DNA from 3 places in the Stutzerimonas sp. 21-1 genome. Region 3 is predicted to be linked to each of the others. Evidence: predicted binding sites of a transcription regulator. Region 3 holds the regulator's gene; each other region holds the start of a gene.

Region 1 (10,283 bases), 770 kb from region 3:
ATCGCTTCTCGGCCAGCGCCGAGGCGCCGTTCGTGGCGGTGAACTGCGCGGCGATCCCCGAGCAGATGCTCGAATCCATTCTCTTCGGCCACGAAAAAGGTGCCTTCACCGGCGCGGTGAATGCCCAGCCGGGCAAGTTCGAGCTGGCCAACGGCGGCACCCTGCTGCTCGACGAGATTGGCGAGCTGCCGCTGGGGCTGCAGGCCAAGCTGCTGCGCGTGCTGCAGGAGCAGCGCGTCGAACGCCTGGGTGGGCGCCGTGAGATCGAGCTGAACGTGCGCATCATCGCCGCCACCAACCGCGACCTGCAGCAGGAAGTCGCCGAGGGTCGCTTCCGTGCCGACCTGATGTTCCGCCTCGACGTACTGCCGCTGCACATCAGCCCGCTGCGCGACCGAAAGGAAGACGTGCTGCCGCTGGCGCGGCGCTTCATCGGCAAGTACGCACCGCAGGACGCCGACACCGACCTGCTCACCGAGGATGCCTGCCGCGCCCTGCTGCAGCACGACTGGCCGGGCAATGCGCGGGAACTGGAGAACACCGTGCAGCGCGCCCTGGTGCTGCGCAACGGCCTGTTCATCCAGCCGCAGGACCTCGGCCTGGCCGCGCCGGCGCCGCTGGAAGCACGGCTGGAAAAGCCACTGGCCGTGGCGGTGGAGAACGGCAAGGCCGCCCTGCGCGCCAGCGGCAAGTGGGCCGAATACCAGCACGTGATCGACACCATTCGCCGTTTCGACGGCCACAAGGCCAAGGCCGCCGCGAGCCTGGGCATGACTTCGCGCGCCTTGCGCTATCGCCTCAATGCCATGCGCGAGCAGGGCATCGAGCTGAATTTCTGAACAATCGGGGAGAGCAGCGATGAGTTCCATCATGCAGGTCCAGCAGCAGCTGCTGGGCCGGATGCAGCAACTGGCGGAAGTCGCCAATGGCCAGCCGATCCGCCCGGCGAGCGTGCCGGCCGATGGCATCGGCGGCTCGTTCGAGGCCGCCCTGCGTTCGGTGGATGCCGAACAGCACCAGGCCAGCGCGGCGATGGCGGCGGTCGACAGTGGCAAGAGTGACGATCTGGTCGGCGCGATGATCGACAGCCAGAAGGCCAGCGTGTCGTTTTCCGCGTTGCTGCAGGTGCGCAACAAACTGACCACGGCGTTCGACGACGTCATGCGGATGCCGCTGTAAGCGGCCCAGAGAGCTGAGACGTGCTGCAGACAATCAAAAGCAAGTTGCCCGCCGGCGGGCTGAGACCCGATCCGCGCATCACCCTCGCCGGCATGGCGGTGGTGGCCGCGGCGCTGGCCGTGGCGGTGGTGTTCTACCTCTGGCGCGACAACGGTTCGTTCCGCGCGCTGCACGGCGCCGGCGAGTCGTTCCCCGCCGCCGAGGTGATGCAGGTGCTCGACGCCGAGGCACTGCAATACCGCATCCATCCGCAGAGCGGGCAGATTCTGGTGCGCGAGGACCAGCTGGCGCAGGCGCGCATGCTGCTGTCGGCCAAGGGCGTGAAGGTCAGCCAGCCGGCCGGCTACGAACTGTTCGATCAGGAAGAGCCGCTGGGCACCAGCCAGTTCGTCCAGGACGTGCGCCTCAAGCGCAGCCTGGAAGGCGAGCTGGCGCGCACGGTGATGGCGCTCAAGGGCGTGCAGCATGCGCGCGTGCATCTGGCGCAGGAGGAGAACAGCTCCTTCGTGATCAGCAAGCGGGCGCCGACCAAGGCCTCGGTGATGCTGCAGCTGGACGCCGGCTACAAGCTCACCAGCGATCAGGTCGGCGCCATCGTCAACCTGGTGGCCAACAGCGTGCCCAACCTCGAGCCGGAAGATGTCGGCGTAGTTGACCAATACGGCGCGCTGCTGTCGCGCGGGCTCAACGTCGGCGGCGGCCCGGCGCAGAACTGGCGCGCGGTGGAGGACTATCAGCAGCAGGCGGTGGCCAACATCGAGCAGGTGCTGGCGCCCGTGCTGGGCAGCGGCAACTACCGCATCAGCGTGGCGGCGGACATCGACTTCAGCCAGAAGGAAGAAACCCTCCAGACTTTCGGCGATGCGCCGCGTCTGCGCCGTGAGGTGCTGAGCAACGAGAGCGCGCTGGACCAATTGGCCCTCGGCGTGCCCGGTTCGCTGAGCAACCGCCCGGTCGGCCCGCCGCAAGAAGGCGAAGAGCCGCCGGCGCCGGACAAGCAGACCAAGGGCGCCACTTCGCTGCGCGAGGAATCCACCCGGCAGCTCGACTATGACCAGAGCGTGATCCATGTGAAGCACGCCGGCTTCGCCCTGCGCCAGCAGAGCGTGGCGGTGGTGCTCAACGCCGCCGCCGCACCGGAAGGCGGCTGGAACGAGGCGGCGCGCGCCGAGCTGGAAGCCATGGTGCGCAGCGCGGTGGGCTTCCAGCAGGCGCGTGGCGACCTGCTGACCCTCAGCGTGCTGCCCTTCGCGGCGGTGGAGAATCCTGCCGAAACACTGCCCTGGTGGGAGAACAGCCAGGTGCATGCGCTGGCCAAGCTCGGCGTAGCCGGTCTGATCGCGCTGCTGTTGCTGCTGATCGTGGTTCGCCCGGCGGTGCGCAACCTGACCCAGCGCAGCGGCGCAGCGCTGCCGGCGGCGGCGGAACCGCTGGAAGGCACGCTGGCCCCGGCTGGTGTGGCCGCCGCACTGGAAAGCGAGGCGCGGCCGGCGCTGGTCAGTCCGCGCCAAACCGACGGCCCGCACATCTTCGGCGAACTCAACCCGCTCTCGGAAATCCGTCTGCCGGCGCCGGGCTCGGGCCTGGAATTGCAGATCGAGCATCTGCAGATGCTGGCCAAGAACGATCCCGAGCGCGTCTCGGAAGTCATCAAGCATTGGATAGGGCGCAATGAAAGAGACCTCAACCCAGCCGGCTGATCAGGACACCGCGTCCGCCAAGGAGATCAAGGCGCGCCCGGTGCAGCTGCGTTCGGTCAGTTCGCTGGAGCAGGCGGCGATCCTCATGCTGAGCATGGGTGACGAGATTTCCGCGGGCATCCTGCGCAACTTCTCCCGCGAGGAGATCATCAGCATCAGCCAGGCGATGGCGCGACTGTCCAACGTCAAGCAGCCGATGGTGTCCGACGTGATCAGCCGCTTCTTCGACGACTACAAGGAGCAGAGCAGCATCAAGGGCGCCTCGCGCAGCTACCTGGCCGGCATGCTCGGCAAGGCGCTCGGCGGCGACATCACCCGCTCGCTGCTCGACTCGATCTATGGCGAGGAAATCCGCGCCAAGATGGCCAAGATGGAGTGGCTCGATCCCAAGCAGTTCGCCGCGCTGATCGCCAAGGAGCACGCGCAGATGCAGGCGGTGTTCCTCGCCTTCCTGCCGCCGGGCATGGCCACCGAGGTGCTCGAGTGCATGCCGGCCGAGCGCCAGGACGAACTGCTCTATCGCATCGCCAATCTCTCGGAGGTCAACAGCGACGTGATCGCCGAGCTGGAGCAGCTGATCGACCGCAGCCTCAAGGTGCTCAGCACCCAGGGCTCGCAGGTGCGCGGGGTGAAGCAGGCGGCGGACATCATGAACCGCTTCAAGGGCAACCGCGACCAGATGTTCGAGCTGCTGCGCGCGCACAACGAGGAGCTGGTGAGCAAGATCGAGGATGAGATGTACGACTTCTTCATCCTCTCGCGGCAGAACCAGGACGTGCTGCAGACCTTGCTCGAGGTGATTCCGCTGGACGAGTGGGTGGTCGCGCTGAAGGGTGCCGAGCCGGCGCTGGTGCGGGCGATCCAGGGTGCCATGCCCAAGCGCCAGGCGCAGCAGATGGAATCGATCAACCGCCGCCAGGGCCCGGTACCGCTGTCGCGCGTCGAGCAGGTGCGCAAGGACATCATGGCGGTGGTCCGCGAGATGTCCGCCGATGGCGAGCTGCAAGTGCAGCTGTTCCGCGAACAAACGGTGGAATGAGATGACGGTCAAGGTGGTCAAGGGCGCAGGCCGCAGCTGGCGGCCGTTCCGGTTCCCGCCGCGGGTCAAGACCCCGGCGCAGCTCGCCGAAGGCCTGGCCGGCGATCCGGCGGCGCTGCAACGGGCGGTCGCCGACGGTTTTCAGGAAGGCATCGACAAGGGCTACCGCGAGGGCCTCGAGCAGGGCCGCGAGGCCGGTCACCGCGAGGGCTTCGAGCGCGGCGTCGAGGATGGCCGCAGCATCGGCCGCGAAGAGGGGCGCCAGCAGGGGCGTCAGGCCTTCGAGGCTGCCGCGCGGCCGCTGGAGCGGCTGATCGAGACGTTCGAGCACTTCCAGCGTGCGTACCAGCAGGCGCGGCGCGAGGAACTGCTGGAGTTGGTGCAGAAGGTCGCCAAGCAGGTGATCCGCTGCGAGCTGACCCTGCATCCCACCCAGCTGCTGACCCTCGCCGACGAAGCGCTGAATGCCATGCCCGGCGATCAGGACGACGTGCGCATTCACCTCAACCCGGAGGAGTGCGCGCGCATCCGCGAGCTGGCGCCGGAGCGCGCCGCCGCCTGGCGTCTGGTGCCGGATGAGAAGCTGGCGCTTGGCGAGTGTCGCGTGCTGACCGCCCAGGCCGAAGCCGATATCGGCTGCCAGCAGCGCCTGGATTCATGCATGGACACCCTCGCCGAACACATGCGGGACTCGGCCTGAGATGTCCCTGCGCGAGAGCTTCCGGCTCGACGAGGCGCTGCGCTCGCTGGACAAGGTGCAGCTGGCCAAGGTCAGCGGACGCCTGGTGCGCGTCTCCGGCATGCTGCTGGAAAGCCTCGGCTGTCAGCGCATGACCGGCCAGCGCTGCTATGTCGAGCTGGCCGACGGCGCCATGCTGGAAGCGCAGGTGGTGGGCTTCAACCGCGATATCACCTACCTGATGCCGTTCAAGAAACCGATGGGCCTGAGTGCCGGCTCGCGGGTGTTCCCAGCACCGGACGAGGCGATGCTGCAGATCGATGAATCCTGGCTCGGGCGCGTGGTCAACGGCCTCGGCGAACCGCTGGATGAGCTCGGCAAGCTCGGCGGGCGCGATCCGCTGCCGACCGAGCTGCCCTCGGTCAATCCGCTCAAGCGCCGCCCGGTGGAGGCGCCGCTGGATGTCGGCGTGCGCGCGATCAATGCCCTGCTGACACTCGGCAAGGGCCAGCGCGTCGGCCTGTTCGCCGGCTCCGGCGTCGGCAAGAGCGTGCTGCTGGGCATGATCACCCGGCAGACCAAGGCCGATGTGGTGGTGGTCGGGCTGATCGGCGAGCGCGGCCGCGAGGTGCAGGAGTTCATCCTGCATTCACTGGGCGAAGAAGGCCTGAAGAAGGCCGTGGTGGTGGTCGCGCCGGCCAACGAATCGCCGCTGATGCGCCTCAAGGCCACCGAGCTGTGCCACAGCATCGCCGCCTATTTCCGCGACCAGGGGCATGACGTGCTGCTGCTGGTCGACTCGCTGACCCGCTACGCCATGGCCCAGCGCGAGATCGCCCTGGCCCTCGGCGAACCGCCGGCGACCAAGGGCTATCCGCCGTCGGTGTTCGGCATGCTGCCGGAGCTGGTGGAAAGCGCCGGCAACGGCGCCAGCGACAACGGCAGCCTCAGCGCGATCTACACCGTGCTCGCCGAGGGCGACGACCAGCAGGACCCGATCGTCGACTGCGCGCGGGCGATTCTCGATGGCCACATCGTGCTGTCGCGGCGCCTGGCCGAGGCCGGGCACTACCCGGCGATCGACGTCGGCGCCTCGGTCAGCCGCTGCATGAGCCAGGTTGGCCAACCGGCGCATCTGGGCGCGGCGCGTCAGCTCAAGGAGCTCTACAGCACCTTCGAGAAGATCCGCGAACTGATTCCGCTGGGTGGCTACACCCCGGGCATGGACCCCAAGACCGATCGCGCGGTACAGCTGGCGCCGACCATCGAACGCTTCCTGCGTCAGGAGGTGGGCGAGGCCGCCGAACTGGAGCCGAGCATCGCCACGTTGCAGAACATCATCGGGAAGCCGCGATGAAACAGCAGATCGAAACGCTGTCGCGCCTGGCCAGCCTGCGCGGCAACCGCGTGCGGCAGATGCTCGGCCAGGTGCAGTACCAGCAGAATCTCTGCCAGCGCTATCGCAACAACATCACCGGCCTGAGCCGCCTGTGCGGCTTCAGCGTGCCGATGAACACGCCGCTGCAGCGCGACAACCAGCAGCGCTACAAGACCACGCTGTACAAGATGGTCGAGCTGCAGCGCCGCGAACTGGCGGTGGCCGAGCAGGCGCTGGCGCGCATTCAGAGCGAGCTGCTGCAGGCCATGCGCAGCGAGAAGGTGGTGGCGCAGGTGATCGACAACAAGATGCAGCAATGGCAACAGCAGCTCGCGCAACAGGAGCAGAAGATCCAGGACGGGCTGGCGGCGCAGGCCTGGTGGCGCAACCAGGCGGGATGAGCGACTGCCGCGCTGGCGGCGGCTGTGTGAAAATCGCGTTTAAGTTTTGCGCCAGGGCGGTCGCCTGATTGGCTGTAACCACCGAGTTGGAAAGAAATCATGGAAATCAGCCGGCACTTCAAGCCCGCCCTCAGCGTCCCCGGCGAAACCGCCACGGCCCTCCAGGCGGCACCCGCGCCCGTCGCGCAGCCTGCGGCCCGCCAGGCCGAGAGCCTGCCGCTGGAGCAGATGCACGAAGCCCTGCGCGCCATGCCGGAGGTCGATCTGGAGCGCGTCGCCGCACTCAAGCAGGCCCTGCAGCGCGGTGAGCTGTCCAGCGACCCGGCCGAGCTGGCTAGCAGCATGCTCGCCTACCATCGCGGGAACGATGCGTGAGCCAGCGTGACAAGCTGCTACAGGTCGTCGACAACGATCTGCAGCAGGACTGTGGCGATTACCTCGCCCTGCGCGATCTGATGCAGGCGCTCTACAGCTTCCTGCTCGAACGCGACAGCGTCGAGATCGAGCGGATCAATCGCCAGATCAGTCGCCACGTCGACAACCTCCGCGGACGTGCTCAGCGCCGCAGCAAGATACTCGCCGCCTTCCGCCTGAGCGACGATGGCGCCGGCATGCAGCGCCTGCTGGAAAGCTATCCCGAAGTCCGCCGCGCGGTGCTGCAGCAGTTCTGGCAGCAGCTCGGCCGGCTGGCGACCGAGTGTCAGCAGCTCAACGAGCGCAACGGCAAGCTGCTGGCGATGCACCACGAAATCCTCGAGCAGCTGCTCGCCACCCAGCAGCCGACCCACCTGTACAGCCCGCAGGCGTACTGAGCGCCGCCGCCCCCGCCTGAATCCATCACGTCGCCAGCGCCAGCGCGGCGGCCGTGATTGCGCCGCGCTTAAGTAACCCCCTTCCCGCGCCGCCCTTGCAAAGAGAAGTTCCGTCGTCGATGCGGGCGGAAACGGCGTTTCCCCGTTTCCGCATCCACTGCCCGGGCGGAAGCGTTTTTTCTGCATGAGCCAAGCGAAAGTCGTTGTAAATCAACGTCTTGAGACTTGGCACTCAATTTGCTCAATAGATTTGAGGAAGGTGATCGGCAATGGCGATGGATTCGGATTACGTAAAGCAGATGTCGACGCAGTTGGCCAACTACGAGGTTCAGTCCTCGCTGGACCGGCTCAACCGCAACGAATCGAACTACAAGACGCAGCGTGACGCGCTGAGCCAGTTGCGCACCTCGCTGACCACGTTCAAGTCGGCGCTGACCAAGCTCAACAGCAGCACCTCGAGCATGCTGGTCAACAGTGCGACCTACAGCCAGGACGGCTACGCCACGGCCACCGTCGGCACCACCGCGCAGCCCGGCAGCTACCAGTTCTACGTCGAGCAGCTGGCCAGCAAACAGCAGGTCGCAGTGCAGGGCCTGACCGATGGCAGCCTCAGCGGCACCCTGACCCTGAATGCGCAGACCTTCGACCTGAGCGGCTACGCCACGCTCGACGACGCCGCCAAGGCCATCAACGACGCCGGCCTCGGCGTGCAGGCGACGCTGGTACGCAGCAACGGTCAGGTCAATCTGGTGCTCACCAGCGAAGAGAGCGGCGCGGCCAACGCCTTCACCTTCGGCCTGACCGGCGGCGCCACCAGCACCACGCTGTCCACCGCGCAGGATGCGCGCATCCGCATGGGCGGCAGCTTCGGCAGCGGCGGCATCGAGCTGACCAGCGCCAGCAATACCTTCGACAACGTCATCGACGGCGTCAGCCTCACCGTCAGCAAGGTGCACAGCGCCAGCGACGCCGCGCTGACCTTGACCGTCGGCCAGGACAAATCGGCGACCAAGGCCCAGGCGCAGAGCTTCATCGATGCCTTCAACACCCTGATGGGCAGCCTCGACAGCCTCACCGCCAGCGGCAGCGAGAGCAGCGCGCGCGGCCCGCTGGCCGGCGACGCCAGCGTGCGCTCCATCGAAGGCCGCTTGAACGCCCTGCTGCGGACCGATTTCGGCGGCGTCAGCCTGATCGACTTCGGCATCAGCTCCGACCGCAACGGCAAGCTGACCATCGACGCCACCCGCTTCGAGGCCGCCGTCGCCGCCAAGCCGGAAGCCTTCGAGGCGCTGTTCACCGGCAAGGACCAGATGCTCGACAGCATCGACAAGACCGTCGCCAGCTACACCAGCAGCGCCAACGGCATGCTGAAGAACCGCATGGACACGCTGGATCTGAACCTGCGCCGCATCGACGACCAGTTCGACAAGCTGCAGCAGCGCTACGACAGCTACTACTCCCGCTACCTCAAGCAGTTCACCACGATGATGCAGACCATGCAGTCGATGGAACAGACCTCAGGAATGTTCGGATGACCTATCTCCCCAACGACAGTTACGACAGCTACCGCGCGGTGGACCTGGAGGCCCGTGCGGCTGCCGCGTCCCCCTACGAGCTGGTGCTGGTGCTGATGGACGGCTTGCTCGACGAGCTGGCCCGCGCCCGTGGCCACATCGAGCACAAGCGCTACCAGCAGAAGGGCGCGTCGCTGGAAAAATGCATGAACATCCTCAACGGCCTCAACGGCGCGCTCGACGAAGAGAACGGCGGCGAGGTGGTGCAGGGTCTGGCGCGGCTCTATGAGTACTGCATCTACCGCCTCTCCGATGTCAGCGTGACGCTGTCGCTGGAACGGCTGGATGAAGTGACCAATCTGCTCAGCATCCTGCGCGAAGGCTGGGAGGGTGTCAGTGCCGCTCGCAAGTGATGCCCAGCGTCTGCAGCAGCTGCACGCGCAACTGGATCAGGCTCTGCAGCGCGGCGACTGGCAGGTGATTGCCACGGTGGACGGCGCCATCGCCCAGTGCCTGCGCGCGTTGGCCGAGATCGGCCAGCCTGACCCGGCGACCATTGTCGCTCGCGCAGCGCTCAAGCAGCTGCACGACCAGGCGCGGGTCGCCTGTGCCGAGGAGTGCGAACGCCTGCGCCAGCTGCTGGTGAACCATCTGGAGTACGCCGAAGGGCTGGCGGCCTATCAGCGCGTCGAGCTGTTCCACACCGGAGAGGCGCGATGATCCAGTCGATGTCCGCCCCGCAGGCGCCCGGCCATCTGGCGCCGCGTGCTGCGCAGCCAATCGGCGCCACCGCAGCGGCCGCAGCACCGGTGCTTGATGCCCAGGCGGCAGCTGACGGACAGCCTGGCTTCGGCGCGCAGATGGCACGCGCCGCCGATGCCGAGCAGTTGCCGGCGGTGGAGCTGCCGGCATTACCGTTCGGCGCCCTGCCGGTGGCACCGACGGATGAAGCCACGTCAGGGCTGCCCGCGCGCGAAGCCACTCCCGCCACCGAGGAAAATCCGCCGGAACTGACCGCCGAGCAATGGCTGCTGGGCATGCTCGGGCAGCAGCAGACGCAGGTGCAGGCGCGCGACGCTGGCCAACCGGCGGCGCCGGTGGCGCCCGCTGCCATTGCCTTGGTCGCCACGGCGGCACCGACCCTGACCACGGCCGAACCGCTGCCGGTACCAGCCGTAACGCTGCCGCCGGCCGCGCCACCGGTACGGAGCGTGACGGACGCTGCGCCGGCCCTCGCCGAAACGCGTCTGCCGCCGTCGCGCGCGGGTGCCGAGCCGATGCTCGCGACATCCGCTGCGCCGCTCGTAGACGCTGGCACCGAGGTGGCGCAACGGATGGCCGACCCGGTCGATGCGCTGCTCGGCGTCGATGATGCCGGCGCGCGCGGTGAGTCGAGCGCCGCCGCCAGCGAGCGTCCGGCGCTGTCGCCGCTGCTCGGCGGCGAACGCCTGCTCAAGCTGCACACGCCGCAGGCACGTTGGGGCGAGCAGATGCTGCAGGCGCTGCGCGATAACGTCGAGCTGCAGCTGCAGCAGAAGATCCAGAGCGCCACCATCCGCCTCGATCCGCCGGAGCTGGGCG
Region 2 (10,283 bases), 1.2 Mb from region 3:
AATCCTTCAGCTCACGCAGATCAGCCAGGTAGCGCTGGCAATCTTCGTCAGCGGCGAATACGACCTAGCGGTTGTGACCTCGCTGGACGACACGGTGCGGGTAGTTCGGCAAAACAAGGCGGCCCATCCCAGGCATAGGGGCGTTCTCCATTCCGTGGAAAATGGCATCAGGTTATCGGAGACGCGCGAAGCGGTTTGTAGCGCGCGTGACGAACACGTCTGGAAAATAAATCTGCCCCCTTTTTGCTCACCGCGGTGCTAGCGCCGATAGCTGCCGGGCGCGTCAGATCGACTCCTCGGCAGCCTTGCCCGCCGGGTTCGCCCGCGTCGGCATGGCGAGGATTTCCGGCACCACCTCGCGGGCAAACACCTGATGCAGCCGGCGCAGCTCCGCCAGCGGTTCGCGGTGATGATCAACGCGGATATCCCACAGCGGATATTCTTCCTGATCCACCACATAGACGGTCGCCGAGGACTCGCCGCAGCGGTCACCACCACCGGCGTCGCCCGCCGCGAGCGCTTCCATCAGGCGCTCCACCAACGGGCGGGCGCTGGCGCGGCGATAGGCCTCGGCCGCCGCCTCCAGCACCGCGCGCCCGGCCAGCCGATTGCCCTGCACGCAGAACTGTTCCGCAGCGATGGCCCCAGCCCAGGGCGGGCACTTCGCGCCGGTCCAGCAGGCCACCTCGCCGTGCCGGTCGATCACCGCACACTGGCGCAGCTCCATGCACGGATCGGTCTCCCGGAGCCGCTCGATCACCTCGCTAGCGGTGCAGCCCTCGCGCAACAGACGCAGGCCGTCGATGCCGAGGTAGGGGTTGATCTGCGCCTGCGTCGCCACCGCGCCGACGCGCGCCGCGGCGTGGCTGAGCAGCTTGCCGACCGCGGGCATGGCGGTGGCCGCGGCGACCCCGAACTGGCCGGTGCGCGGGCAGCGGGCGATGATCGAAAACGTCATGGGCTCGATTCCGGGAGGGATGAACCTTTGAAGGCAACTCGCTGCGCTTCGTTCCAACCTCCGCACGAATCAGCGCAGCCTTCGACCCGCCCGCTCAGGCCGCGCGAAAATAGCCGACCTTGCGATTGAGCTCCTGCGCGAGTTGGGTCAGGTCTGCGCTGGAGGAAGCGACCTGGTTCGACGCGGCCGAGCTGGCGACGGTCGAGTCATGGATGCGTGTCACGCTCTGGTTGACCTCCTCCGCCACGGCGCTCTGCTCCTCAGCTGCGGTGGCGATCTGCGCGTTCATCTCGTTGATCGAGCCGACCTCCTGGCGAATCTTGGCCAGCGCGCTTTCCGCGTGCAGCGTCTGCTCGACGGTCTGCTGCGCCAGCTGTCGGCTCGACTGCATCACCTCCACCGCCTTGCCCGCGCCGGCTTGCAGCGAGGCAATCATGGCGCTGATTTCGCTGGACGACTGCTGCGTACGATTGGCCAGCGAACGCACCTCGTCGGCGACCACGGCAAAGCCGCGACCGTGCTCGCCGGCGCGCGCCGCCTCGATCGCCGCGTTGAGCGCCAGCAGGTTGGTCTGCTCGGCGATGGCGGTGATGACCTGCAGAATCTTCTCGATATCGCCGCTCTCCACCGAGAGCTGGTTGACCGTATCGGTGGCGGTTTCCAGCACCTTGGCGAGGTTGTGGATCGACGCCGCCGTCTCGCCGACGATGCGCGTGCCGGTCTCGACCTGCTCGTCCGCGCTCTTCGCCGCGGCCGCCGCCTGGGCAGCGAAGTTCGCGACCTCGTTCACCGTCGCGGCCATCTGGTTGATCGCCGTGGCCACCTGCTCGGCCTCGGCAGACTGATGCTGGATCTGCTGGTTGCTGCTCGCCGACGAACTGAGCAATTCGCCCGACGCGCTACCGACGCCACTTGCCGCGGCGCGCACCTCGGCGATGATCGCCATCAGCTGGGTGGCCATCTTCGCCGTCGCGCCCATGACACTGTTGGGGAACGGCGTGACGATCACCTGCCCGAGGTCGCCACTGGCCAGGTTGTTGATCACGCGGGCCACTTCGTCCGGCTCGGCGCCAAGCGTCGAGCGCAGCTTGCGAATAATCACCAGGGCGATGGCCGCACCGAGCAGTACGGCGACCCCGGTCACCGCGACGATCAGCGCGAGGAAGCCGCTGGCGGTGTCGCGCACGATGGTCACGTCCTGGTTGATGCTCGCTTCCTGGTGGTCGATGAACGCGTTGATCAGGCGCAGCCACTCGGTGTAAGCGCCGGCGACGTTATCCAGCAGGAAGGCATGGGCGCGCTCCGAGCCTTCGGCGAAGCGCAGCTCGACCACCTGTTGCGTCAGCGCGTTGGTTTTCGCCTCGATGGCTTCGATCTGCGCCATCAACTGCTTCTCCACGGCGTCGGCCGCGGGCTGCGCGAGCATCGCCTTCATTGGCGCTGCCGAGTCGGCATACAGCTGCGCCAGCCGCGCGATTTCGGCGACCTGGCTGCGCGCGAATACCGGATCGGCGGCGCTGACGGCATCGCGCACGGCGATCGCCCGGTCATGCACGCTGCCGCGGAAGTTGATCGCGTAGCGCTGCTTCAGGCCTGCCTGGGTGCCGATCTGGTTCATGCTGCGGTCGATGATGCCGACCTTCATCGCACTGAGGACCGCTACCGCGACCATCAGCGTCAGGATCACGCAGAACCCCAAGCCCAGACGCATGGATACCGACATCTGCCTGTTCATTCGCTGTTTCCCCTGTTAGCTACTTCAATCGTTCCGCCAACCGAAAGAAGCTCGGTGGCCTGAAAAAACCTGTACAAGATACTGTCATCTTGCCATCACTTTGTACAAGTTTTTCTGCGCGCCGTGGAGGTATGAATGAAGCTGAATAGCGGCTGATCCGCCAACCTGGCCGTGAAGAGAAGGGAAGAAGTCGTTACGCCTGCAACCGCTTGTACAGGTTACGTGCACTCCAATCATCCTCTCAGCATCACGCATGCCGCTATCCTGCTGTCGCATCATCTTCCGACCGCGACCGCAACAGACCCCGAAACAGGACGACTCGAAGGGCAAATGTGACGAGAACCAACCGGTCAGCCGGTCAGCCGCCACCGGGCGGAATCGTCGCTGGTAGAGTCGGCGACGCCTTCCCGATCACTGGAGAAATCATGCGCCCACTGTTCAATGCCCTGTTGCTGGCCCTGCCCATCTCGCTCTCACCACTGGCCTTCGCTGCCGAGTCGCCAGCCGGCCGCTGGCAGACCATCGACGACGAAACTGGTAAGCCCAAGTCCATCGTCGAGATTCAGCAGGCCGCCGACGGCTCGCTGACCGGCAAGGTGGTGGAGATCCTGCATTCGGAACATGGGCCGAACCCGCTGTGCGACGAGTGCGAAGGCGAGCGCAAGGACCAGCCCATCATCGGCATGACCATCCTCTGGGACCTGAAACCGGACGGTGAACAGGTCTGGAGCAACGGCAACATCCTCGACCCGGCCAATGGCAAGACCTACCGCTCCAAGGCCAAACTGCTGGATGGCGGCGACAAGCTGGAAGTGCGCGGCTACATCGGCATCGAGGCGCTGGGGCGCAGCCAGACGTGGGTTCGCCGGTAAAAGCCGGTTCACGGCCAACGAGCCATTCCACAGACAGCAAAAAGGCGCCCTTGGGCGCCTTTTTGCTGTGGTCAGCTACCTGACGATCAGACCTTGCTGCGCTCGAAGCGCTTGCGGTCGTTCTCGTTGAGGTACTTCTTGCGCAGGCGGATCGACTTCGGCGTCACTTCCACCAGCTCGTCGTCGGCGATGAATTCCAGCGCCTGCTCGAGGGTGAACTTGATCGGCGGCACCAGGGCGATGACTTCGTCCTTGCCGGAAGCGCGCATGTTGTCGAGCTTCTTGCCCTTGGTGGGGTTGAGCACCAGGTCGTTGTCACGGCTGTTGATGCCGCACAGCTGGCCTTCGTAAATCTCGTCGCCCGGCGCCAGGAACAGCTTGCCGCGCGCCTGCAGGGTTTCCAGCGAGTAGGTCAGCGCGGTACCGGTGGCCATCGAGACCAGCACGCCGTTCTGACGGTTGGTCACTTCGCCGGCCTTGATCGGGCCGTAGTGGCTGAAGGTCGAGGTCAGGATGCCGGTGCCCGAGGTCAGGGTCAGGAAGTTGTTGCGGAAGCCGATCAGGCCGCGCGCCGGGATGGTGTATTCCAGGCGCACGCGGCCCTTGCCGTCGGGGATCATGTTGGTCAGATCGCCCTTGCGCAGGCCCATCTGCTCCATTACCGGCCCCTGGTGCTGCTCCTCAATGTCGATGGTGACGTTCTCGTACGGTTCCTGCTTCTCGCCGGCCTCGTTCTCGATGATCACCACTTCCGGGCGGCCGACGGCCAGCTCGAAGCCTTCACGGCGCATGGTTTCGATCAGCACCGACAGGTGCAGCTCGCCACGACCGGAGACCTTGAACTTCTCCGGGCTGTCGCCCGGCTCGACGCGCAGGGCGACGTTGTGCAGCAGCTCCTTCTCCAGACGATCCTTGATATTGCGGCTGGTGACGAACTTGCCTTCCTTGCCAGCGAACGGCGAGTCGTTGACCTGGAAGGTCATGGACACGGTCGGCTGGTCGACGGTTAGCGGCGGCAGCGCCTCGACGGCGTTCTGGTCGCACAGGGTGTCGGAGATGTACAGCTCGTCCATGCCGGATACGCAGACGATGTCGCCGGCTTCGGCTTCGGCGACTTCGACGCGCTGCAGACCGGAGTGACCCATGATCTTCAGGATGCGGCCGTTGCGACGCTTGCCGTCGGCGCCGATGGCGGTCACCGGGCTGTTGGCCTTGATGGTGCCGCGGGCGATGCGGCCGATGCCGATCACGCCGAGGAAGCTGTTGTAGTCCAGCTGCGAGATCTGCATCTGGAACGGACCGTCGAGGTCGACCTTGGGTGCCGGAACGTGGTCGATGATGGCCTGGAACAGCGGGTCCATGTTGTCTTCCAGATTCTCGTGGTCCAGACCGGCGATGCCGTTCAGGGCGCTGGCGTAGACGATCGGGAAGTCGAGCTGCTCGTCGGTGGCGCCGAGGTTGTCGAACAGGTCGAAGATCTGGTCGACAACCCAGTCCGGACGCGCGCCCGGACGGTCGATCTTGTTGACCACGACGATCGGACGCAGGCCGGCCTTGAACGCCTTCTGGGTCACGAAGCGGGTCTGCGGCATGGGGCCGTCTTGGGCATCGACCACCAGCAGCACGGAGTCGACCATGCTCATCACGCGCTCGACTTCACCGCCGAAGTCGGCGTGGCCGGGGGTGTCGACGATGTTGATGTTGTAGCCATTCCACTTCAGCGCGGTGTTCTTGGCCAGGATGGTGATGCCGCGTTCCTTTTCCTGGTCGTTGGAGTCCATCACGCGCTCGTTTTCGGCTTCCTTGCGGTCCAGGGTGCCGGACAGGCGCAGCAGCTTGTCGACGAGGGTGGTTTTGCCGTGGTCGACGTGGGCGATGATGGCGATGTTGCGGAGATTCTCGATCACTGATTCGTTTCTCTGTAGAGAGCTTCGAGCTGAGGCTGGAAGCTTGAAGTAGTCCGGACGAAGGCTGGCTGTCCGAGGTTGTAACGGCACTGCATTGCGATCAGTGCAGGTCGGGAGGGCGGTGGCGGATACTGCCGCCCAGCAGTCCCGGCTGCTTCACCGAGGCGTCAGGCCGGACGATAGACGCGAACATTCACATGCCCCTCGCTCAGCAGATGGTGAGCATGCAGGCGGCTCATGACACCTTTGTCGCAATACAGCAGGTACTGGCGGTTTTCATCCAGTTCCTTGAAACGATTATTCAGCGCATAGAACGGCAGCGTCTGTACTTCGATGCCCGCCAGTTCGAGCGGTTCGTCCTCGGCGGCATCCGGGTGACGAATGTCGAGGATGACCTGCCCGGCCATCGCCTCGCGGACTTCCTCGACCTTGATGTCCTCGCCCAGCTCGTCGATCACCCGGTCGATCGGCACCTGGCGCGCGCTGGCCAGGGCGCGCTCGAGGATAGCCATGTCGAACTGCTTCTCTTCGTGCTCGACGCGGTAGCGCTTGGCCTTAGTGGTCGGGTTCTTGGAGATCACGCCGCAGTACTCGGGCATGTTCTTGGCGAACTCGGCGGTGCCGATCTCGAAGGCGGTGTCGATGATGTCCTGCTTGTGGCTGGCGACCAGCGGACGCAGCACCAGCATGTCGGTGGCCGAGTCGATCACCGAGAGGTTCGGCAGGGTCTGGCTGGACACCTGGGAGATCGCCTCGCCGGTGACCAGCGCGTCGATGTGCAGGCGCTCGGCGATCTGCGTCGAGGCGCGCAGCATCATGCGCTTCAACACCACGCCCATCTGGCTGTTGTCGACCTTCTCGAGAATCTCGCCGACCACTTCCTCGAACGGCACGCTGATGAACAGCACGCGGTGCGAGCTGCCGTACTTCTTCCATAGATAGTGCGCGACTTCCATCACGCCCAGCTCATGGGCGCGGCCGCCGAGGTTGAAGAAGCAGAAATGCGTCATCAGCCCGCGGCGCATCATCTGGTAGGCGGCGACAGTGGAATCGAAACCGCCGGACATCAGCACCAGGGTCTGCTCCAGCGCGCCCAGCGGGTAGCCGCCGATGCCGTCGTGCTGCTCGTGTACGACGAACAGGCGCTGATCGCGGATTTCCATGCGCACTTCGACTTCCGGCGCCTTCAGCGAGATACCGGCGGCGCCGCACTGCTGGCGCAGCTGGCTGCCGACATGGCGCTCGACGTCCATGGAGCTGAACGGGTGCTTGCCGGCGCGCTTGCAACGCACCGCAAAGATCTTGCCCGGCAGGCGCTCGGCGTAATGCGCCTTGCATTTCTCGACGATGTCGTCGAGATCACCCAGCGGGTATTCGTGCACTTCCAGGCAATGGGCGATGCCCGGCGTGCAGCGCAGGCGCTCGATCATCTCGCGCAGCAGCTTCGGCTCGGTCAGCGCGGTTTCCACCTCGATGTTGTCCCACACCCCCTCGACCCGCAGCTCGGGGTCAAGCTCGCGCAGCACGGTGCGGATGTTCTTCGCCAGCTGGCGAATGAAGCCCTTGCGCACCGGCGGGCTCTTGATGGTGATTTCGGGGAAAACCTTGACGATCAGCTTCATGGGGAAACAGCGCGTGCGCCGACATGGCGGAAAAAGAGGGGCGCGGAGTATAGCGGAAACTGCTCAACATTTAGTCGGTTTTCTGCGCGATACGTTATTGCACCAAAATGGTGCAATGCCTATTGTGCGCGCACCATCCAGGCGCGCCCGCCCGGAGAATTGTCTGCGGTCGCCGAAGCCGAACTGCGCCGCCGCGCCATTTGGCTGCTGCAGGTCCATTTCGGAGCACTGGCATGCAATTTGCTCACTTGTGAGGCAGGTCGCCTTGGCGGAACATCGCCGCCGGCTCCGCCCTCGATTCGGAAGCGAACAGGCCGCTTCCACCATTTGGAGAACACCATGTCGAAGTCGCTTCAACTGATCAAAGATTACGATGTGAAGTGGATTGATCTGCGCTTCACCGACCCGAAGGGTCGCCAGCATCACATCACCATGCCGGCTCGCGACGCCGATGACGACTTCTTCGAAGTCGGCAAGATGTTCGACGGCTCCTCCATCGATGGCTGGAAGGGCATCGAGGCCTCCGACATGATCCTGCTGCCGGACGACAGCAGCGCCGTGCTGGACCCGTTCACCGAAGAGCCGACCCTGATCCTGGTCTGCGACGTGATCGAGCCGTCCACCATGCAGGGCTACGAGCGCGATCCGCGCGCCATCGCCCGCCGCGCTGAGGAATACCTGAAGTCCACCGGCATCGGCGACACCGTGTTCGTCGGCCCGGAGCCGGAGTTCTTCATCTTCGACGCGGTGAAGTTCAAGTCCGACATGTCCGGCTCGATGTTCAAGATCTTCTGCGAGCAGGCGTCCTGGAACAGCGACACCGACATGAATGGCGGCCAGGGCAACAACGGCCACCGCATCAGCGTCAAGGGCGGCTACCTGCCGACTCCGCCGGCCGATCCGGATCACGAAATCCGTACCGCCATGTGCAACGCCCTGGAAGAAATGGGCCAGGTCGTCGAAGTGCACCACCACGAAGTGGCCGCCGGCCAGAACGAAATCGGCGTGAAGTTCAACACGCTGGTCGCCAAGGCCGATGAAGTGCAGACCCTCAAGTACGTCGTGCACAACGTCGCCGAAGCCTATGGCAAGACCGCTACCTTCATGCCGAAGCCGCTGTACGGCGACAACGGTTCGGGCATGCACGTGCACATGTCGATCGCCAAAGACGGCAAGAACACCTTCGCTGGCGAGGGCTATGCCGGCCTGTCCGACACCGCGCTGTACTTCATCGGCGGCATCATCAAGCACGGCAAGGCGCTGAACGCCCTGACCAACCCGTCGACCAACTCGTACAAGCGTCTGGTTCCGGGCTTCGAAGCGCCGGTCATGCTGGCCTACTCGGCACGCAACCGCTCCGCGTCGATCCGCATCCCGTACGTGGCCAGCGCCCGCGGCCGCCGCATCGAGGCACGCTTCCCGGACCCGGCTGCCAACCCGTACCTGGCCTTCGCCGCGCTGCTGATGGCCGGTCTGGACGGTATCCAGAACAAGGTTCACCCAGGCGATGCCGCGGACAAGAACCTGTACGACCTGCCGCCGGAAGAGTCCAAGCTGATCCCGCAGGTGTGCGGCAGCCTGAAGGAGGCACTGGAGGCGCTGGAAGCCGACCACGACTTCCTGCTCAAGGGCGGCGTGTTCACCAAGGACTTCCTCGATGCCTTCATCGAGCTGAAGGCCGCCGAGGAGATCAAGGTGCGCACCTTCGTGCACCCGCTGGAATACGACCTGTACTACAGCGTCTAAGCAGCACCGCCTGTACGCAGAGGCCGCCTTCGGGCGGCCTCTGTCGTTTGCGCTGCCGTCACCGCGCGCAGCTTGTGCCGGCTCGCAAATCCGCATGCCCGGGCTTGCCTGGCGTCGCCCGCGGTGCAAGGCTCTCGCTGTCCTTCACGCGGAGCTTCCCATGCGCCACGCACTGTTCGGCCTGCTGCTGATCCTCAGCGCCCCGGCGATCGCCGAGATCTATACCTACACCGACGCCCAGGGCAACACTGTCTACACCAACCAGCCACCGGAAGGCGTCGCTGCCGAGCGTGTCGAGCTGCCGCCGCCCAACACCGTCGACATCCAGACCCCATCCGTACCGGCGCCCCTGCCGACGGACGCCGAAGCCGGACAACCGTACCGCTCGCTCGCGCTCAGCGGCATCCCGGACGAAGCCGCGCTGCGCGCCAACAATGGCACGTTCGTAGTGAGTGCCGAGCTGGACCCGCCGCTACGACGCGGCCACCAGCTGCGCTTCGTCCTCGACGGCATTCCCCAGGCCGCCGCCAGCCAGGCCACCTCGCTGCAACTGAACAACATCGAGCGCGGCGAACATCGCCTGCAGGTCGAGGTGCTCAGCAATGGCCGGGTGATCCAGCGCAGCGAGCCGGCAGTATTCACCGTGCAACGCGTGCACACCTCCAGCCCCGCCCTGCGCCACCGGGCAGCGCCATGATCCGCAGCGGCCACTGGCTGACCGCGCTGCTGCTGGCGCTGGCGGCGCCGGCGAACGCGGGGATCTACAGCTACATCGACGCGGACGGCAATCGGGTGTTCACTGACCGCCCAGGCGGTCAGGCCGCCGAGCAGATCGAACTCAAGCCCACCAACGACATGCCGGCCCTGCCGCCCGCGGCGCCCGCTGCGCCTGTGCCGGCCGCAACGGCGGCCATCCGCTACCAGTTGCAGATTGTCAGCCCAGCCGAGGACGAGACCATCCGCAGCAACGCCGGCGATCTGCTGGTCAGTGCCAGCGGCAACCCGGCGCCGCAGGCCGGCCACGGCTACCAGCTGCTGCTCGACGGCGAGGCGCTCAGCGCCGCCGGCCCCGATACCCACTTCGAGCTGCACAACGTCGACCGCGGCACTCATCGACTGCAGCTGCGCGTGATCGACGCCGAAGGCCGCGAGCTGGCGCGCAGCCCGGCGCGCACCTTTCACCTGATTCGCACCTCGCTGGCCCAGCGGCGCATGGTCAATCCGTGCCGCAAGAACGACTACGGCGTACGCCCCGAATGCCCGCTCAAGGACAAGCCGGCGGAAAAACGCGACATTCCCTTCATTCCTTTCCTATGATCATCATGTGCACCCTTTTGGTGCACATGAGTGGCGAATAACACCCCCGCTCACCCTTTTGGTTCACGCAGGCCGGGCGCCAGATGCCGCCAGCACGCCGATGCGCGCCGTTTTGGCGCGTCTGGT
Region 3 (10,283 bases):
GGTCAGGCGTTCGCCCAGTTCCTGCAGCGCATGCAGCTCGCGTTTGACCTGGGATTTGCTCTTCTCGTCGAAAACGCCGTCGTCGGAGTATTCAGGCATGGGGATGGTCCATTGGGAAATGCCGCCATGATAACAGCAGCCTTGCCGGGCCGGCTCTGCCGTCGGCGGGCTGGGTCACGATCGAATGCGGGGCATGGGAGTTCTTATGAGTGAAGTAGAAGGCATCGGTCCGCAGGTCGAGCCGGGCTTGCGCGAGAAAGTCGAGCGCATCATCGAGGAAGCGCGTCGGCAGGGTGCCAGCGCCAGCGAGGTGTCGGTGTCGATGGAGCAGGGGCTGTCGACCACCGTGCGCCAGGGCGAGGTTGAAACCGTCGAGTTCAATCGCGACCAGGGCTTCGGTATTACGCTCTACGTCGGTCAGCGCAAGGGCTCGGCGAGCACCACGGGCAGCGGCGACGCAGCCATTCGCGAAACAGTGGCTGCTGCGCTGGCCATTGCGCGGCATGCGTCCGAAGACGAATTCGCCGGGCTTGCCGACGCGGCGCTGATGGCGCGCGAGCTCCCGGACCTGGACCTGTTCCATCCCTGGTCGGTTTCCCCCGAACAGGCGATCGAAACGGCGCTGCGCTGCGAGGAGGCGGCGTTCGCAGTCGATCCGCGCATCCGCAATGCCGACGGTACCAGCCTCAATACCCATCAAGGCTGCCGCGCCTACGGCAACAGCAACGGCTTCATCGGCAGTTATTGCAGCACGCGCCACAGCCTGAGTTGCGTGATGATTGCCGAGCATGCCGGGCAGATGCAGCGCGACTACTACTACGACGTCAGCCGTCGCGCCGATACATTGGCCGATCCGCTGAGCATCGGGCGCCGCGCCGCCGAGCGTGCGGTCAGACGCCTGGGGGCACGACCGGTGCCGACGTGCGAGGTGCCGGTGCTGTTCGCGGCCGATCTGGCGACCGGGCTGTTCGGTCACTTTCTCGCCGCGATCTCCGGCAGCAACCTCTACCGCAAGGCGTCCTATCTGGAGAACGCCCTGGGGCAGACGCTTTTTCCCGAGTGGCTCAGTCTGGACGAGCGTCCGCACCTCGCTCAGGCGCTGGGCAGTGCCTCCTATGATGGCGATGGCCTGGCGACCTATGCCAAGCCCTTTGTGGAGAACGGCCAGCTGATCTCCTATGTGCTGGGGACCTATTCCGGGCGCAAGTTAGGATTGCCGAGCACCGCCAATGCGGGCGGCGTGCATAACCTGTTCGTCAGTCACGGCGAGGAAGACCAGGCCGCGCTGCTGCGGCGCATGGGGCGTGGCCTGCTGGTGACCGAACTGATGGGGCAGGGGCTGAATCTGGTGACCGGTGATTATTCGCGTGGTGCCGGCGGTTACTGGGTGGAGAACGGCGAAATCCAGTTCCCGGTACAGGAGGTCACCATCGCCGGCAACCTGCGCGACATGTTCCGCCAGATCGTTGCCGTCGGCTGCGATACCGAGACTCGCAGCAACATCCGCACCGGCTCGGTGCTTATCGAGCGGATGACGGTCGCGGGGAAATAGAGAGGGCGTCACGGGCGTCCTGACGACAAGGCGCCATGGTGTGGAATCTGGGCGGCGAGCAGGAATAATTCCGCTCGCCGGGGCGCCAGGCGCTATTCGCCTTCCTCGAAATAATCTTCGATTAGTGCGATCAGTGCGGCCAGGGCGGCCTCGTCTTCGTCACCCTCGGTCTGCAGATGCAGGGCGGTGCCCTTGCTGGCAGCCAGCATCATGACCGCCATGATGTTCTTGCCATCCACCAGAGTGTCCGGGCAGCGTCCGACGCGAATGCTGCATGGATAACGATTAGCTACGCCGACGAACTTGGCGGCCGCGCGAGCGTGCAGGCCGAGCTTGTTGATGATGGTGACGTCGCGGGCGGGCATGGGGCTGTTCGTCCTAGGCTATGTCGCGGTGGCGGACCTGCAGATTCTTCAAGGGCGCCTTGAGCGCCTGGCCCAGGCGTTCGGCCAAATAAACGGAGCGGTGATGACCGCCGGTGCAGCCGATGGCGACCGTGACATAGGCACGATTGCTGGCGGCGAAGCGGGGCAGCCACTTGCTCAGGTAGCCGTGAATGTCCTGGAACATCTCGTCAACGTCCGGCTGCGCGGACAGATAGTCGATGACCGGTTGATCGAGACCGGAATAGTCACGCAGCTCAGCTTTCCAGTAAGGGTTCGGCAGGCAGCGCACGTCGAACACCAGATCCGCATCTACCGGCATGCCACGTTTGAAACCGAACGATTCGATGAGAAAAGCGGTGCCGGGCTCGGGTTGGTTGAGCAGGCGCAGTTTGAGCGTGTCGCGCAGCTGATAGAGATTCAGGTGCGTGGTGTCGATCTTGAGGTCGGCATGGTCGATGATCGCAGCGAGCAGCAGCTCTTCGTCGCGGATCGCCTCGGCCAGCGAACGCTTGTCGTTGGTCAGCGGGTGACGCCGGCGAGTCTCCGAGAAGCGTTTGAGCAGGGTTTCGTCATCGGCATCGAGGTAGATCACGTCGCACTGGATATGACGGGACCGTACTTCGTCGAGCAGTTCGGGGAAGCGCTTGAGCTGGCTCGGCAAATTGCGTGCATCGATGGATACGGCGACCTGCGGTTGCAGCAGCTCGGTGTGGAGTAGGGCACGTTCGGCCAGCTCAGGGAGCAGGCCGGCCGGGAGGTTGTCGATGCAGTAGAAGCCGTTGTCCTCCAGAGCGTCGAGGGCGGTGCTTTTTCCCGATCCGGAGCGGCCGCTGACGATAATCAGGCGCATCTACTGGCCGTTTTGCACATCGACCACGACCTGATAAAGGTCGTCGTTGGTGGGGGCTTCACGCAGGCGCTGGCGGACGTCTTCGCGGTCGAGCATGCTGGCAATCTGGCGCAGCAATTCGAGATGTTCATCCGTCGCCGCTTGCGGTACCAGCAAAACGAATAACAGATCGACCGGGGCGCCATCGATGGCGTCGAAATCCACCGGTGCTTCCAGACGCAGCACGGCGCTGAGCGGCGAATTGCAGCCCGCCATGCGGCAGTGCGGAATGGCTATGCCATTGCCGAAACCGGTGGAGCCGAGTTTTTCGCGGGCGATCAGGCTCTCGAAGATGGCCTGTGCATCGAGGTCGGGCAGGTCCTGCGCGATCACCTTGGCGATCTGCTCGAGGACGCGTTTCTTGCTGCCGCCTGGGACGTTCACCAAGGAACGCCCAGGGGTCAGGATGGATTCCAGTCGGATCATGATGCGAGTCAGCGAGCCACTACGCCCTGGGTGTGGTCGAGCTGCTTTTCCTTGTGCTTGATCAGCTGGCGATCGAGCTTGTCGACCAGCAGATCGATGGCGGCATACATATCTTCGTGTTCGGCGTTGGCCACCACTTCGCGACCGGCGATGTGCAGTGTGCCCTCGGCCTTCTGCTTGAGCTTCTCGACCTGCAGGATCACCTGGATGCTGATGATGCGATCGAAGTGGCGGGACAGCCGCTCGAATTTCTCCTCGACATAGCTACGCAGGGCGTCAGTTACTTCCAGATGAAGACCGCTGATGTTGATTTGCATACTGCTTCTCCTAATTGCCTGCTGCGAAGGTGGCCGGTACAGGACCTGCCGCCGAAACATTCAACCTGGCCGCACTATAGTCGCTTGCGTTCGCTTGAGGGAGCGATGCCAAGCGATTCACGGTATTTGGCGATTGTGCGACGGGCAACCTGGATGCCCTGTGCCTCCAGTAGACCAGCGATCTTACTGTCACTCAATGGCTTTTTGGGGTTTTCCGCGGCGACCAGTTTCTTGATGATCGCGCGAATCGCGGTGGACGAGCATTCGCCGCCTTCGGCCGTACTGACGTGGCTGGAGAAGAAGTATTTCAGCTCGTAAATACCCCGCGGCGTGTGCATGTATTTCTGCGTGGTCACGCGCGAGATGGTTGATTCGTGCATGCCTACCGCCTCGGCGATGTCGTGCAGCACAAGGGGTTTCATCGCTTCGTCGCCGTGATCGAGAAAACCGCGCTGATGTTCGACGATTTGCGTGGCGACCTTCATCAGCGTCTCGTTGCGGCTGAGCAGGCTCTTGATGAACCAGCGCGCTTCCTGCAGCTGGTTGCGCATGAAGGTGTTATCGGCACTGGAGTCAGCGCGTTTGACGAAGCCGGCGTATTGCGCGTTGACACGCAGGCGCGGCATGGCGTCCTGGTTCAGCTCCACCAGCCAGCGGTCGTTGTGCTTGCGCACGATCACGTCTGGCACCACATATTCTGGCTCGCTGGCCTCGATCTGCGAGCCGGGGCGGGGGTTGAGACTCTGTACCAGCTCGATCACCTGGCGCAGCTCGTCTTCCTTGAGCTTCATCCTGCGCATCAGCAGGCTGTAGTCGCGATTACCCAACACATCAAGGTAATTGCTCACCAGTTGCTTAGCCTGTTCCAGCCAGGCGGTCTGTTCGGGCAGTTGGCGCAGTTGCAGCAGCAGGCATTCGCTAAGGTTGCGGGCACCGATGCCGGCAGGTTCGAACTGCTGGATACGGTGGAGCACCACTTCGATCTCGTCGAGCTCGACCTCAAGCTCGGGATCCAGCGACTCGAGCACCTCTTCCAGACTTTCTTCCAGATAGCCCTGGTCATTGATGCAGTCGATCAGGGTCGTGGCGATCAGCCGGTCGGTATCGCTCATCGGCGCCAGGTTGAGCTGCCAGAGCAGATGGCTTTGCAGGCTGACGCCGCTGGAGGTGCGGGTGGTGAAATCCCAATCGTCATCGTCGTTGCTTGGCAGGCTGCTGGCGCTGGTCTGGTAGATGTCTTCCCAGGCAGTGTCGACGGGCAGTTCGCTAGGAATGCGCTCGCCCCAGTCGCCTTCTTCCAGGTTGTCGGCGTTATGCGTGGGTTCTTCGTAAAGATTGTCGCTGCTCGTCTGGCTGGCCGAGGGGCCTTCACCGTTCTGATCGGCGGCTTCAGCCATGGGGTCGGCGTGACTGAAGTCGTCGCCATCCTCCTCGCGTTCGAGCATCGGGTTGGAATCCAGAGCTTCCTGGATTTCCTGCTGCAGATCCAGCGTGGAAAGCTGCAGCAGTCGTATGGCTTGTTGCAGCTGCGGCGTCATCGTCAGCTGCTGGCCCATCTTCAGGACTAGCGATGGTTTCATGGCAGAGGACTTCGAACCTTATGTGCCGGCGCAACCGCGCCCGTTCCCAATAGGCGCTAGGCGCCGAATGAAAGCAAATTATATGCCTGCCAGCGAAGCCTTTGCCTAGGCCAGAAATGTTGGGTCACGCAAAAAAACCGACGTGCCGGACCGCTCACAGGCGGAATTCGTGGCCCAGGTAGACTTCCTTGACCAGCTGGTTGGCCAGGATGGTTTCGGCGTCGCCCTCGGCTATCAGCTGGCCGTCATTGACGATATAGGCCGTTTCGCAGATATCCAGAGTTTCGCGGACATTGTGGTCGGTGATCAGGACGCCGATGCCCTTGGCCTTGAGGTGGTGGATGATTTGCTTGATATCGCCCACGGAGATCGGGTCGACGCCGGCGAAAGGTTCGTCCAGCAGGATGAACTTGGGCGCCGTGGCCAGGGCGCGGGCAATTTCTACCCGGCGTCGTTCGCCGCCGGACAGGCTCATGCCGAGGCTGTCGCGAATATGGCTGATGTGAAATTCCTGCAACAGTGCTTCGAGCGCTTGTTGGCGGCCGGCTCGATCGAGATCCTTGCGCGTCTCCAGGATGGCCATGATGTTGTCCGCCACCGAAAGCTTGCGGAAGATCGAGGCTTCCTGCGGCAGGTAGCCGATACCGGCGCGGGCGCGACCATGCATGGGCAGGTGAGTGACGTCCTGCTGGTCGATCAGCACACGCCCCTGATCGGCACCCACGAGGCCGACGATCATGTAGAAACAGGTGGTCTTGCCGGCACCGTTGGGGCCAAGCAGGCCGACGATTTGCCCGCTCTCGATCGATAGGCTGACGTCGCGCACGACCTGGCGGCTCTTGTAGCTCTTGGCGAGGTGCTGCGCTTTAAGTACGGCCATTACTGCGCCTGCTCCGCCGGCTGCTCTTTCTTGCGTGGCTGGATGACCATGTCAATGCGTGGCTGTGGCGTGGTCACCGCGGTGTTGGTGGCGCGGCCGGCGTTGACGATCTGTCGCTGGGTGTCATAGACGATCTTCTCGCCCTCGAAGGTATTGCCTTCCTGCACCACTTTGGCTTGGTCGATCAACACGATGCGCTCGTTCGCCGCGAAATACTGGATGGTCAGGCCGTAGGCCTTGACGATCTCCTTGTCGACCGCCGGCTTCTGCTCATAGTAGGCAGGCTTGCCGATGGAGGTGAAGACCTCGACATCGCCGTTGCCGTCCTGGGTGATGGTCACGGTATCGCCGGTGATCTTCATCGTGCCTTGGGTGATCACCACGTCGCCGCGATAGACGGCCACGCCCTGCTGGTCGTCCAGTTCGGCCGTGTCGGCCTGAACGCGAATCGGCTGGTTGCGGTCTTCTGGCAGCGCCGAGGCAGTGGTACCAAGCAACAATGCGCTCAAACCGAGCAGGAGGGGGAGGGTCTTAACGCAGCTCATGCTTGCCTCTTACATTGGACAGCAGGTGCATCCTGCCATCATCCAGATACGCTTTCATTCCCGTGGCCGTCGTGACGCCATTGGCGGCCTCGATTCTAACGGCTTGCCGGGTTTCGGCATAATCCTTCTCGGGCCAGACCGTCATCCGGCTGGTGGTGAGGATGGTGGGGCGGCCCTTGGCGTCAGTACGCTCCACGCGAACCTGATCGATCAGCTCGACTTCGCTGCCGCCGGCGGCAACCTCGCCGCGCTCGCTGCGAACATGCCAGGGCAGTTCCGTGCCGCGGTAGGCATACAGGTCGGGGCGCGTCAGCAGACTGACGTCGCTGGCCTTGAGGTGCTCCATCTTGTCCGCGGTCAGCTCGTAGTGACGCTTGCCATCCGGCTGGAACTGCACGGTGCGGGCGTTGAGTACGTAGAAATCGATTGGCGATTCCGCGGTGGCGACCGCTGCCGGCTGCAGCATGAAGCTTTCCGGACGGATGTTCCAGTAGCCGACTGCCACCAGCAGGGCGGCAATCAGCATCAGCAGGGCGGGAAAGCGCAGTTTGTGAAGCATCGGAACCTCTACAGGTAGGCCGATTGAGCGGCCACCAGGTTGCCCTGGGCGTGCAGAATCAGCTCACAGAATTCGCGGGCCGCACCTTCGCCGCCGCGCGCTCGGGTCACGCCGTGGGCATGCTGGCGCACAAAGGCATCGGCGCTGGCCACGGCCATGCCCAGGCCGACCCGGCGGATCACCGGCAGGTCGGGCAGATCGTCGCCCAGATAGGCGACTTCAGCGTAGCTCAGCCCCAGTTCGGTCAGCAGCTCGTCGAGCACCACCAGCTTGTCCTCGCGCCCCTGATAGAGATACTGGATGCCGAGGTTCTGGGCGCGGCGCTCGACCACGGGGGTCTTGCGGCCGCTGATGATGGCGGTGCGCACGCCGGAATTGATCAGCATCTTGATGCCGTGGCCGTCCAGTGTGTTGAACGTCTTGAATTCGCTGCCGTCAGTGAGAAAGTACAGGCGGCCGTCGGTCAATACGCCGTCGACGTCGAAGATCGCCAGACGGATGTCGCGAGCGCGTTGCAGCAGGTCCTGTTGCATCACATCACTCCCGCACGTAGCAGGTCGTGCATGTTCAGCGCGCCGACCGGAAGCCCTGCGTCGTCGATCACCACCAGCGAGTTGATCTTGTGGTCCTCCATGATCTTCAGCGCTTCGGCGGCCAGCATGTCGGCATTGGCTGTCTTGCCGCGAGCAGTCATGACGTCGTCAATGAGTGACTGGCGCACGTCGATACCCTTGTCGAGGGTGCGGCGCAGGTCGCCGTCGGTGAAGATTCCCGCGAGGCGTCCATCGCGTTCGACCACGACGGTCATGCCCAGCCCTTTGCGAGTCATCTCCAGCAGGGCGTCGCGCAGCGAGGTGCCGCGCTCGACTTTGGGTAGGCGCTCGCCGGTATGCATCACATGTTCGACCTTGAGCAGCAGGCGCCGGCCAAGCGCGCCCCCTGGATGTGAAAATGCGAAATCCTCGGCGGTGAAGCCGCGCGCTTCGAGTAGCGCGATGGCGAGTGCGTCGCCGAGTACCAGACTGACGGTGGTCGAGGAGGTGGGGGCAAGATTGAGCGGGCAGGCTTCCACCGCCACGCTGGCGTCTAGATTGACTGCCGCTGCCTTGGCCAGTACCGACTCGGGGTTGCCGGTCATGCTGATCAGATTGAGGCCAAGGCGCTTGATCAGTGGCAGCAGGGTGACGATCTCGCTGGTGGTGCCGGAGTTGGACAGCGCCAGCACCACGTCGTCGCGGGTGATCATGCCCATGTCCCCGTGGCTGGCTTCGGCCGGGTGTACAAAGAATGCCGGGGTGCCGGTGCTGGCCAGCGTCGCGGCGATCTTGCGGCCGATGTGACCGGACTTGCCCATGCCCACCACCACCACGCGTCCCTTGCAGGCTAGGACCAGCTCGCAGGCATGCACGAAGCGTTCGTCGATGCGGCTGCGAAGCTGTTCGACGGCTTCGGTTTCCAGCTGGATGGTGCGTTGCGCGGTGTCGATCAGTAGGCTGCTCTGGCTCATCGTGGGCGCGATCGTCCGATTAAAAGCGCACGATTATAGCGCCAATCGTGCGCGCGCTGATGAGAAAAATGCCCATGCATAGGCCGCGATGGCGACGTCGGAGGCGGGCAGTGTCTGCGCTGGACATGTCCGGAAACCCCCGGTCGGTTGGGTCGCCGTGGGGGCGGTGCTATAGTGCGCCGCCGAAAACGGTCATGGCAGAAAGTATCCCGCAGCGGTCGGGAGCCGTCTGTTTCGCAGACTGCATGCAAGGAGACCAGATGAGCGCCTGCAACGACTTCGCTGTCGAGCTGAAGGGAGTGACCTTCATGCGCGGTGAGCGAAGTATCTTCGACAATATCGATATTGCCATTCCGCGCGGCAAGGTCACTGCGATCATGGGCCCGTCCGGCTGCGGCAAGACGACCCTGCTGCGTCTGATAGCCGCCCAGCTGATGCCGAATCGTGGCGAAATCTGGGTGGCCGGCAACAACCTGCCGAGTCTTTCGCGTAGCGAGCTGTTCGACATGCGCAAGCAAATGGGCGTGTTGTTCCAGAGCGGTGCGTTGTTCACCGATCTCGATGTGTTCGAGAACGTCGCTTTCCCGCTGCGGGTGCACACCCGTCTGCCGGAGGAGATGATCCGCGATATCGTCCTGATGAAGCTGCAGGCGGTTGGCCTGCGCGGGGCCGTCGAGCTGATGCCCGACGAGCTGTCCGGCGGGATGAAGCGTCGCGTGGCGCTGGCGCGGGCAATCGCGCTGGATCCGCAGATTCTCATGTACGACGAGCCGTTCGCCGGTCAGGATCCAATCGCGATGGGCGTTCTGGTGCGGCTGATCCGGCTGCTCAACGATGCGCTCGGAATCACCAGTATCGTCGTGTCCCACGATCTCGCGGAGACCGCATCGATCGCCGACTACATCTATGTGGTCGGCGATGGTCAGGTGCTTGGCCAGGGTGTGCCGGCCGAGCTGATGGAGTCGGACAATCCGCGCATCCGCCAGTTCATGACGGGCTCGGCCGACGGCCCGGTTCCGTTCCATTTTCCTGCGCCGGCCTATGCTGATGACCTGTTGGGAGGCGCCGATGCGTAAGCGTTCGCTGTTGGACAGGATCGCGCTGCTCGGCCGCGCGGGGCTCGATGTGCTTGCGGCACTGGGGCGTTCGACGATCTTTCTGGTCCACGCGCTGTTCGGCCGTAGCGGGCTGCGCAACGGCCTGGCGCTGCTGATGAAGCAACTCTATGCAGTTGGCGTGTTGTCGCTGGCGATCATCGTCGTGTCTGGCATCTTCATTGGCATGGTTCTGGCGCTGCAGGGCTACAACATCCTCAGTAGCTATGGTTCGGAGCAGGCGGTCGGCCAGATGGTCGCCCTGACGCTGCTGCGCGAGCTCGGGCCAGTGGTTACGGCCCTGCTGTTTGCAGGCCGTGCGGGCTCGGCGCTGGCGGCCGAGATCGGCAACATGAAGTCCACCGAACAGTTGTCGAGCCTGGAGATGATCGGTGTCGATCCGCTCAAGTACATCATCGCGCCGCGCTTGTGGGCAGGCTTCATCTCGTTGCCGCTGCTGACGCTGATCTTCAACGTGGTCGGCATCTGGGGCGGGGCGATGGTTGCCGTGGACTGGCTCGGTGTCTACGAGGGTTCGTACTGGGTCA

Evidence for each region. Region 3 encodes sigma-54, which starts transcription at its own class of promoters, with help from an activator protein. Its sites were predicted from a motif close to ANTGGCATNNANNTTGCTNT; they were not measured.
Region 1: a site for sigma-54 is predicted at 7,413-7,432, ahead of fliD (flagellar filament capping protein FliD). Genes of this name have one in related genera too.
Region 2: a site for sigma-54 is predicted at 7,322-7,341, ahead of glnA (type I glutamate--ammonia ligase). Genes of this name have one in related genera too.

Annotation. Positions count from the first base shown of each region.
Region 1 is NZ_CM150500.1:104,757-115,039, forward strand. Features, by position in the region: gene AC0ZJQ_RS00490 (sigma 54-interacting transcriptional regulator) at 1-839, shown strand, start outside; gene fliE (flagellar hook-basal body complex protein FliE) at 859-1,179, shown strand; gene fliF (flagellar basal-body MS-ring/collar protein FliF) at 1,200-2,879, shown strand; gene AC0ZJQ_RS00505 (FliG C-terminal domain-containing protein) at 2,851-3,918, shown strand; gene fliH (flagellar assembly protein FliH) at 3,920-4,618, shown strand; gene fliI (flagellar protein export ATPase FliI) at 4,620-5,954, shown strand; gene AC0ZJQ_RS00520 (flagellar FliJ family protein) at 5,951-6,376, shown strand; gene flgM (flagellar biosynthesis anti-sigma factor FlgM) at 6,476-6,751, shown strand; gene AC0ZJQ_RS00530 (flagella synthesis protein FlgN) at 6,748-7,188, shown strand; gene fliD (flagellar filament capping protein FliD) at 7,458-8,723, shown strand; gene fliS (flagellar export chaperone FliS) at 8,720-9,115, shown strand; gene AC0ZJQ_RS00545 (hypothetical protein) at 9,099-9,422, shown strand; gene AC0ZJQ_RS00550 (flagellar hook-length control protein FliK) at 9,419-10,283, shown strand, end outside.
Region 2 is NZ_CM150500.1:3,659,864-3,670,146, forward strand. Features, by position in the region: partial or broken gene AC0ZJQ_RS17530 (transposase) at 1-136, opposite strand, end outside; gene AC0ZJQ_RS17535 (DUF1028 domain-containing protein) at 284-958, opposite strand; gene AC0ZJQ_RS17540 (methyl-accepting chemotaxis protein) at 1,053-2,693, opposite strand; gene AC0ZJQ_RS17545 (DUF2147 domain-containing protein) at 3,119-3,565, shown strand; gene typA (translational GTPase TypA) at 3,652-5,472, opposite strand; gene thiI (tRNA uracil 4-sulfurtransferase ThiI) at 5,640-7,094, opposite strand; gene glnA (type I glutamate--ammonia ligase) at 7,434-8,840, shown strand; gene AC0ZJQ_RS17565 (DUF4124 domain-containing protein) at 9,001-9,537, shown strand; gene AC0ZJQ_RS17570 (DUF4124 domain-containing protein) at 9,534-10,157, shown strand.
Region 3 is NZ_CM150500.1:871,769-882,051, forward strand. Features, by position in the region: gene yjgA (ribosome biogenesis factor YjgA) at 1-99, opposite strand, end outside; gene pmbA (metalloprotease PmbA) at 206-1,552, shown strand; gene AC0ZJQ_RS04195 (HPr family phosphocarrier protein) at 1,645-1,917, opposite strand; gene rapZ (RNase adapter RapZ) at 1,931-2,788, opposite strand; gene ptsN (PTS IIA-like nitrogen regulatory protein PtsN) at 2,789-3,253, opposite strand; gene hpf (ribosome hibernation-promoting factor, HPF/YfiA family) at 3,262-3,570, opposite strand; gene AC0ZJQ_RS04215 (RNA polymerase factor sigma-54) at 3,645-5,150, opposite strand; gene lptB (LPS export ABC transporter ATP-binding protein) at 5,305-6,030, opposite strand; gene lptA (lipopolysaccharide transport periplasmic protein LptA) at 6,030-6,575, opposite strand; gene lptC (LPS export ABC transporter periplasmic protein LptC) at 6,562-7,134, opposite strand; gene AC0ZJQ_RS04235 (KdsC family phosphatase) at 7,143-7,667, opposite strand; gene AC0ZJQ_RS04240 (KpsF/GutQ family sugar-phosphate isomerase) at 7,667-8,641, opposite strand; gene AC0ZJQ_RS04245 (ATP-binding cassette domain-containing protein) at 8,902-9,717, shown strand; gene mlaE (lipid asymmetry maintenance ABC transporter permease subunit MlaE) at 9,710-10,283, shown strand, end outside.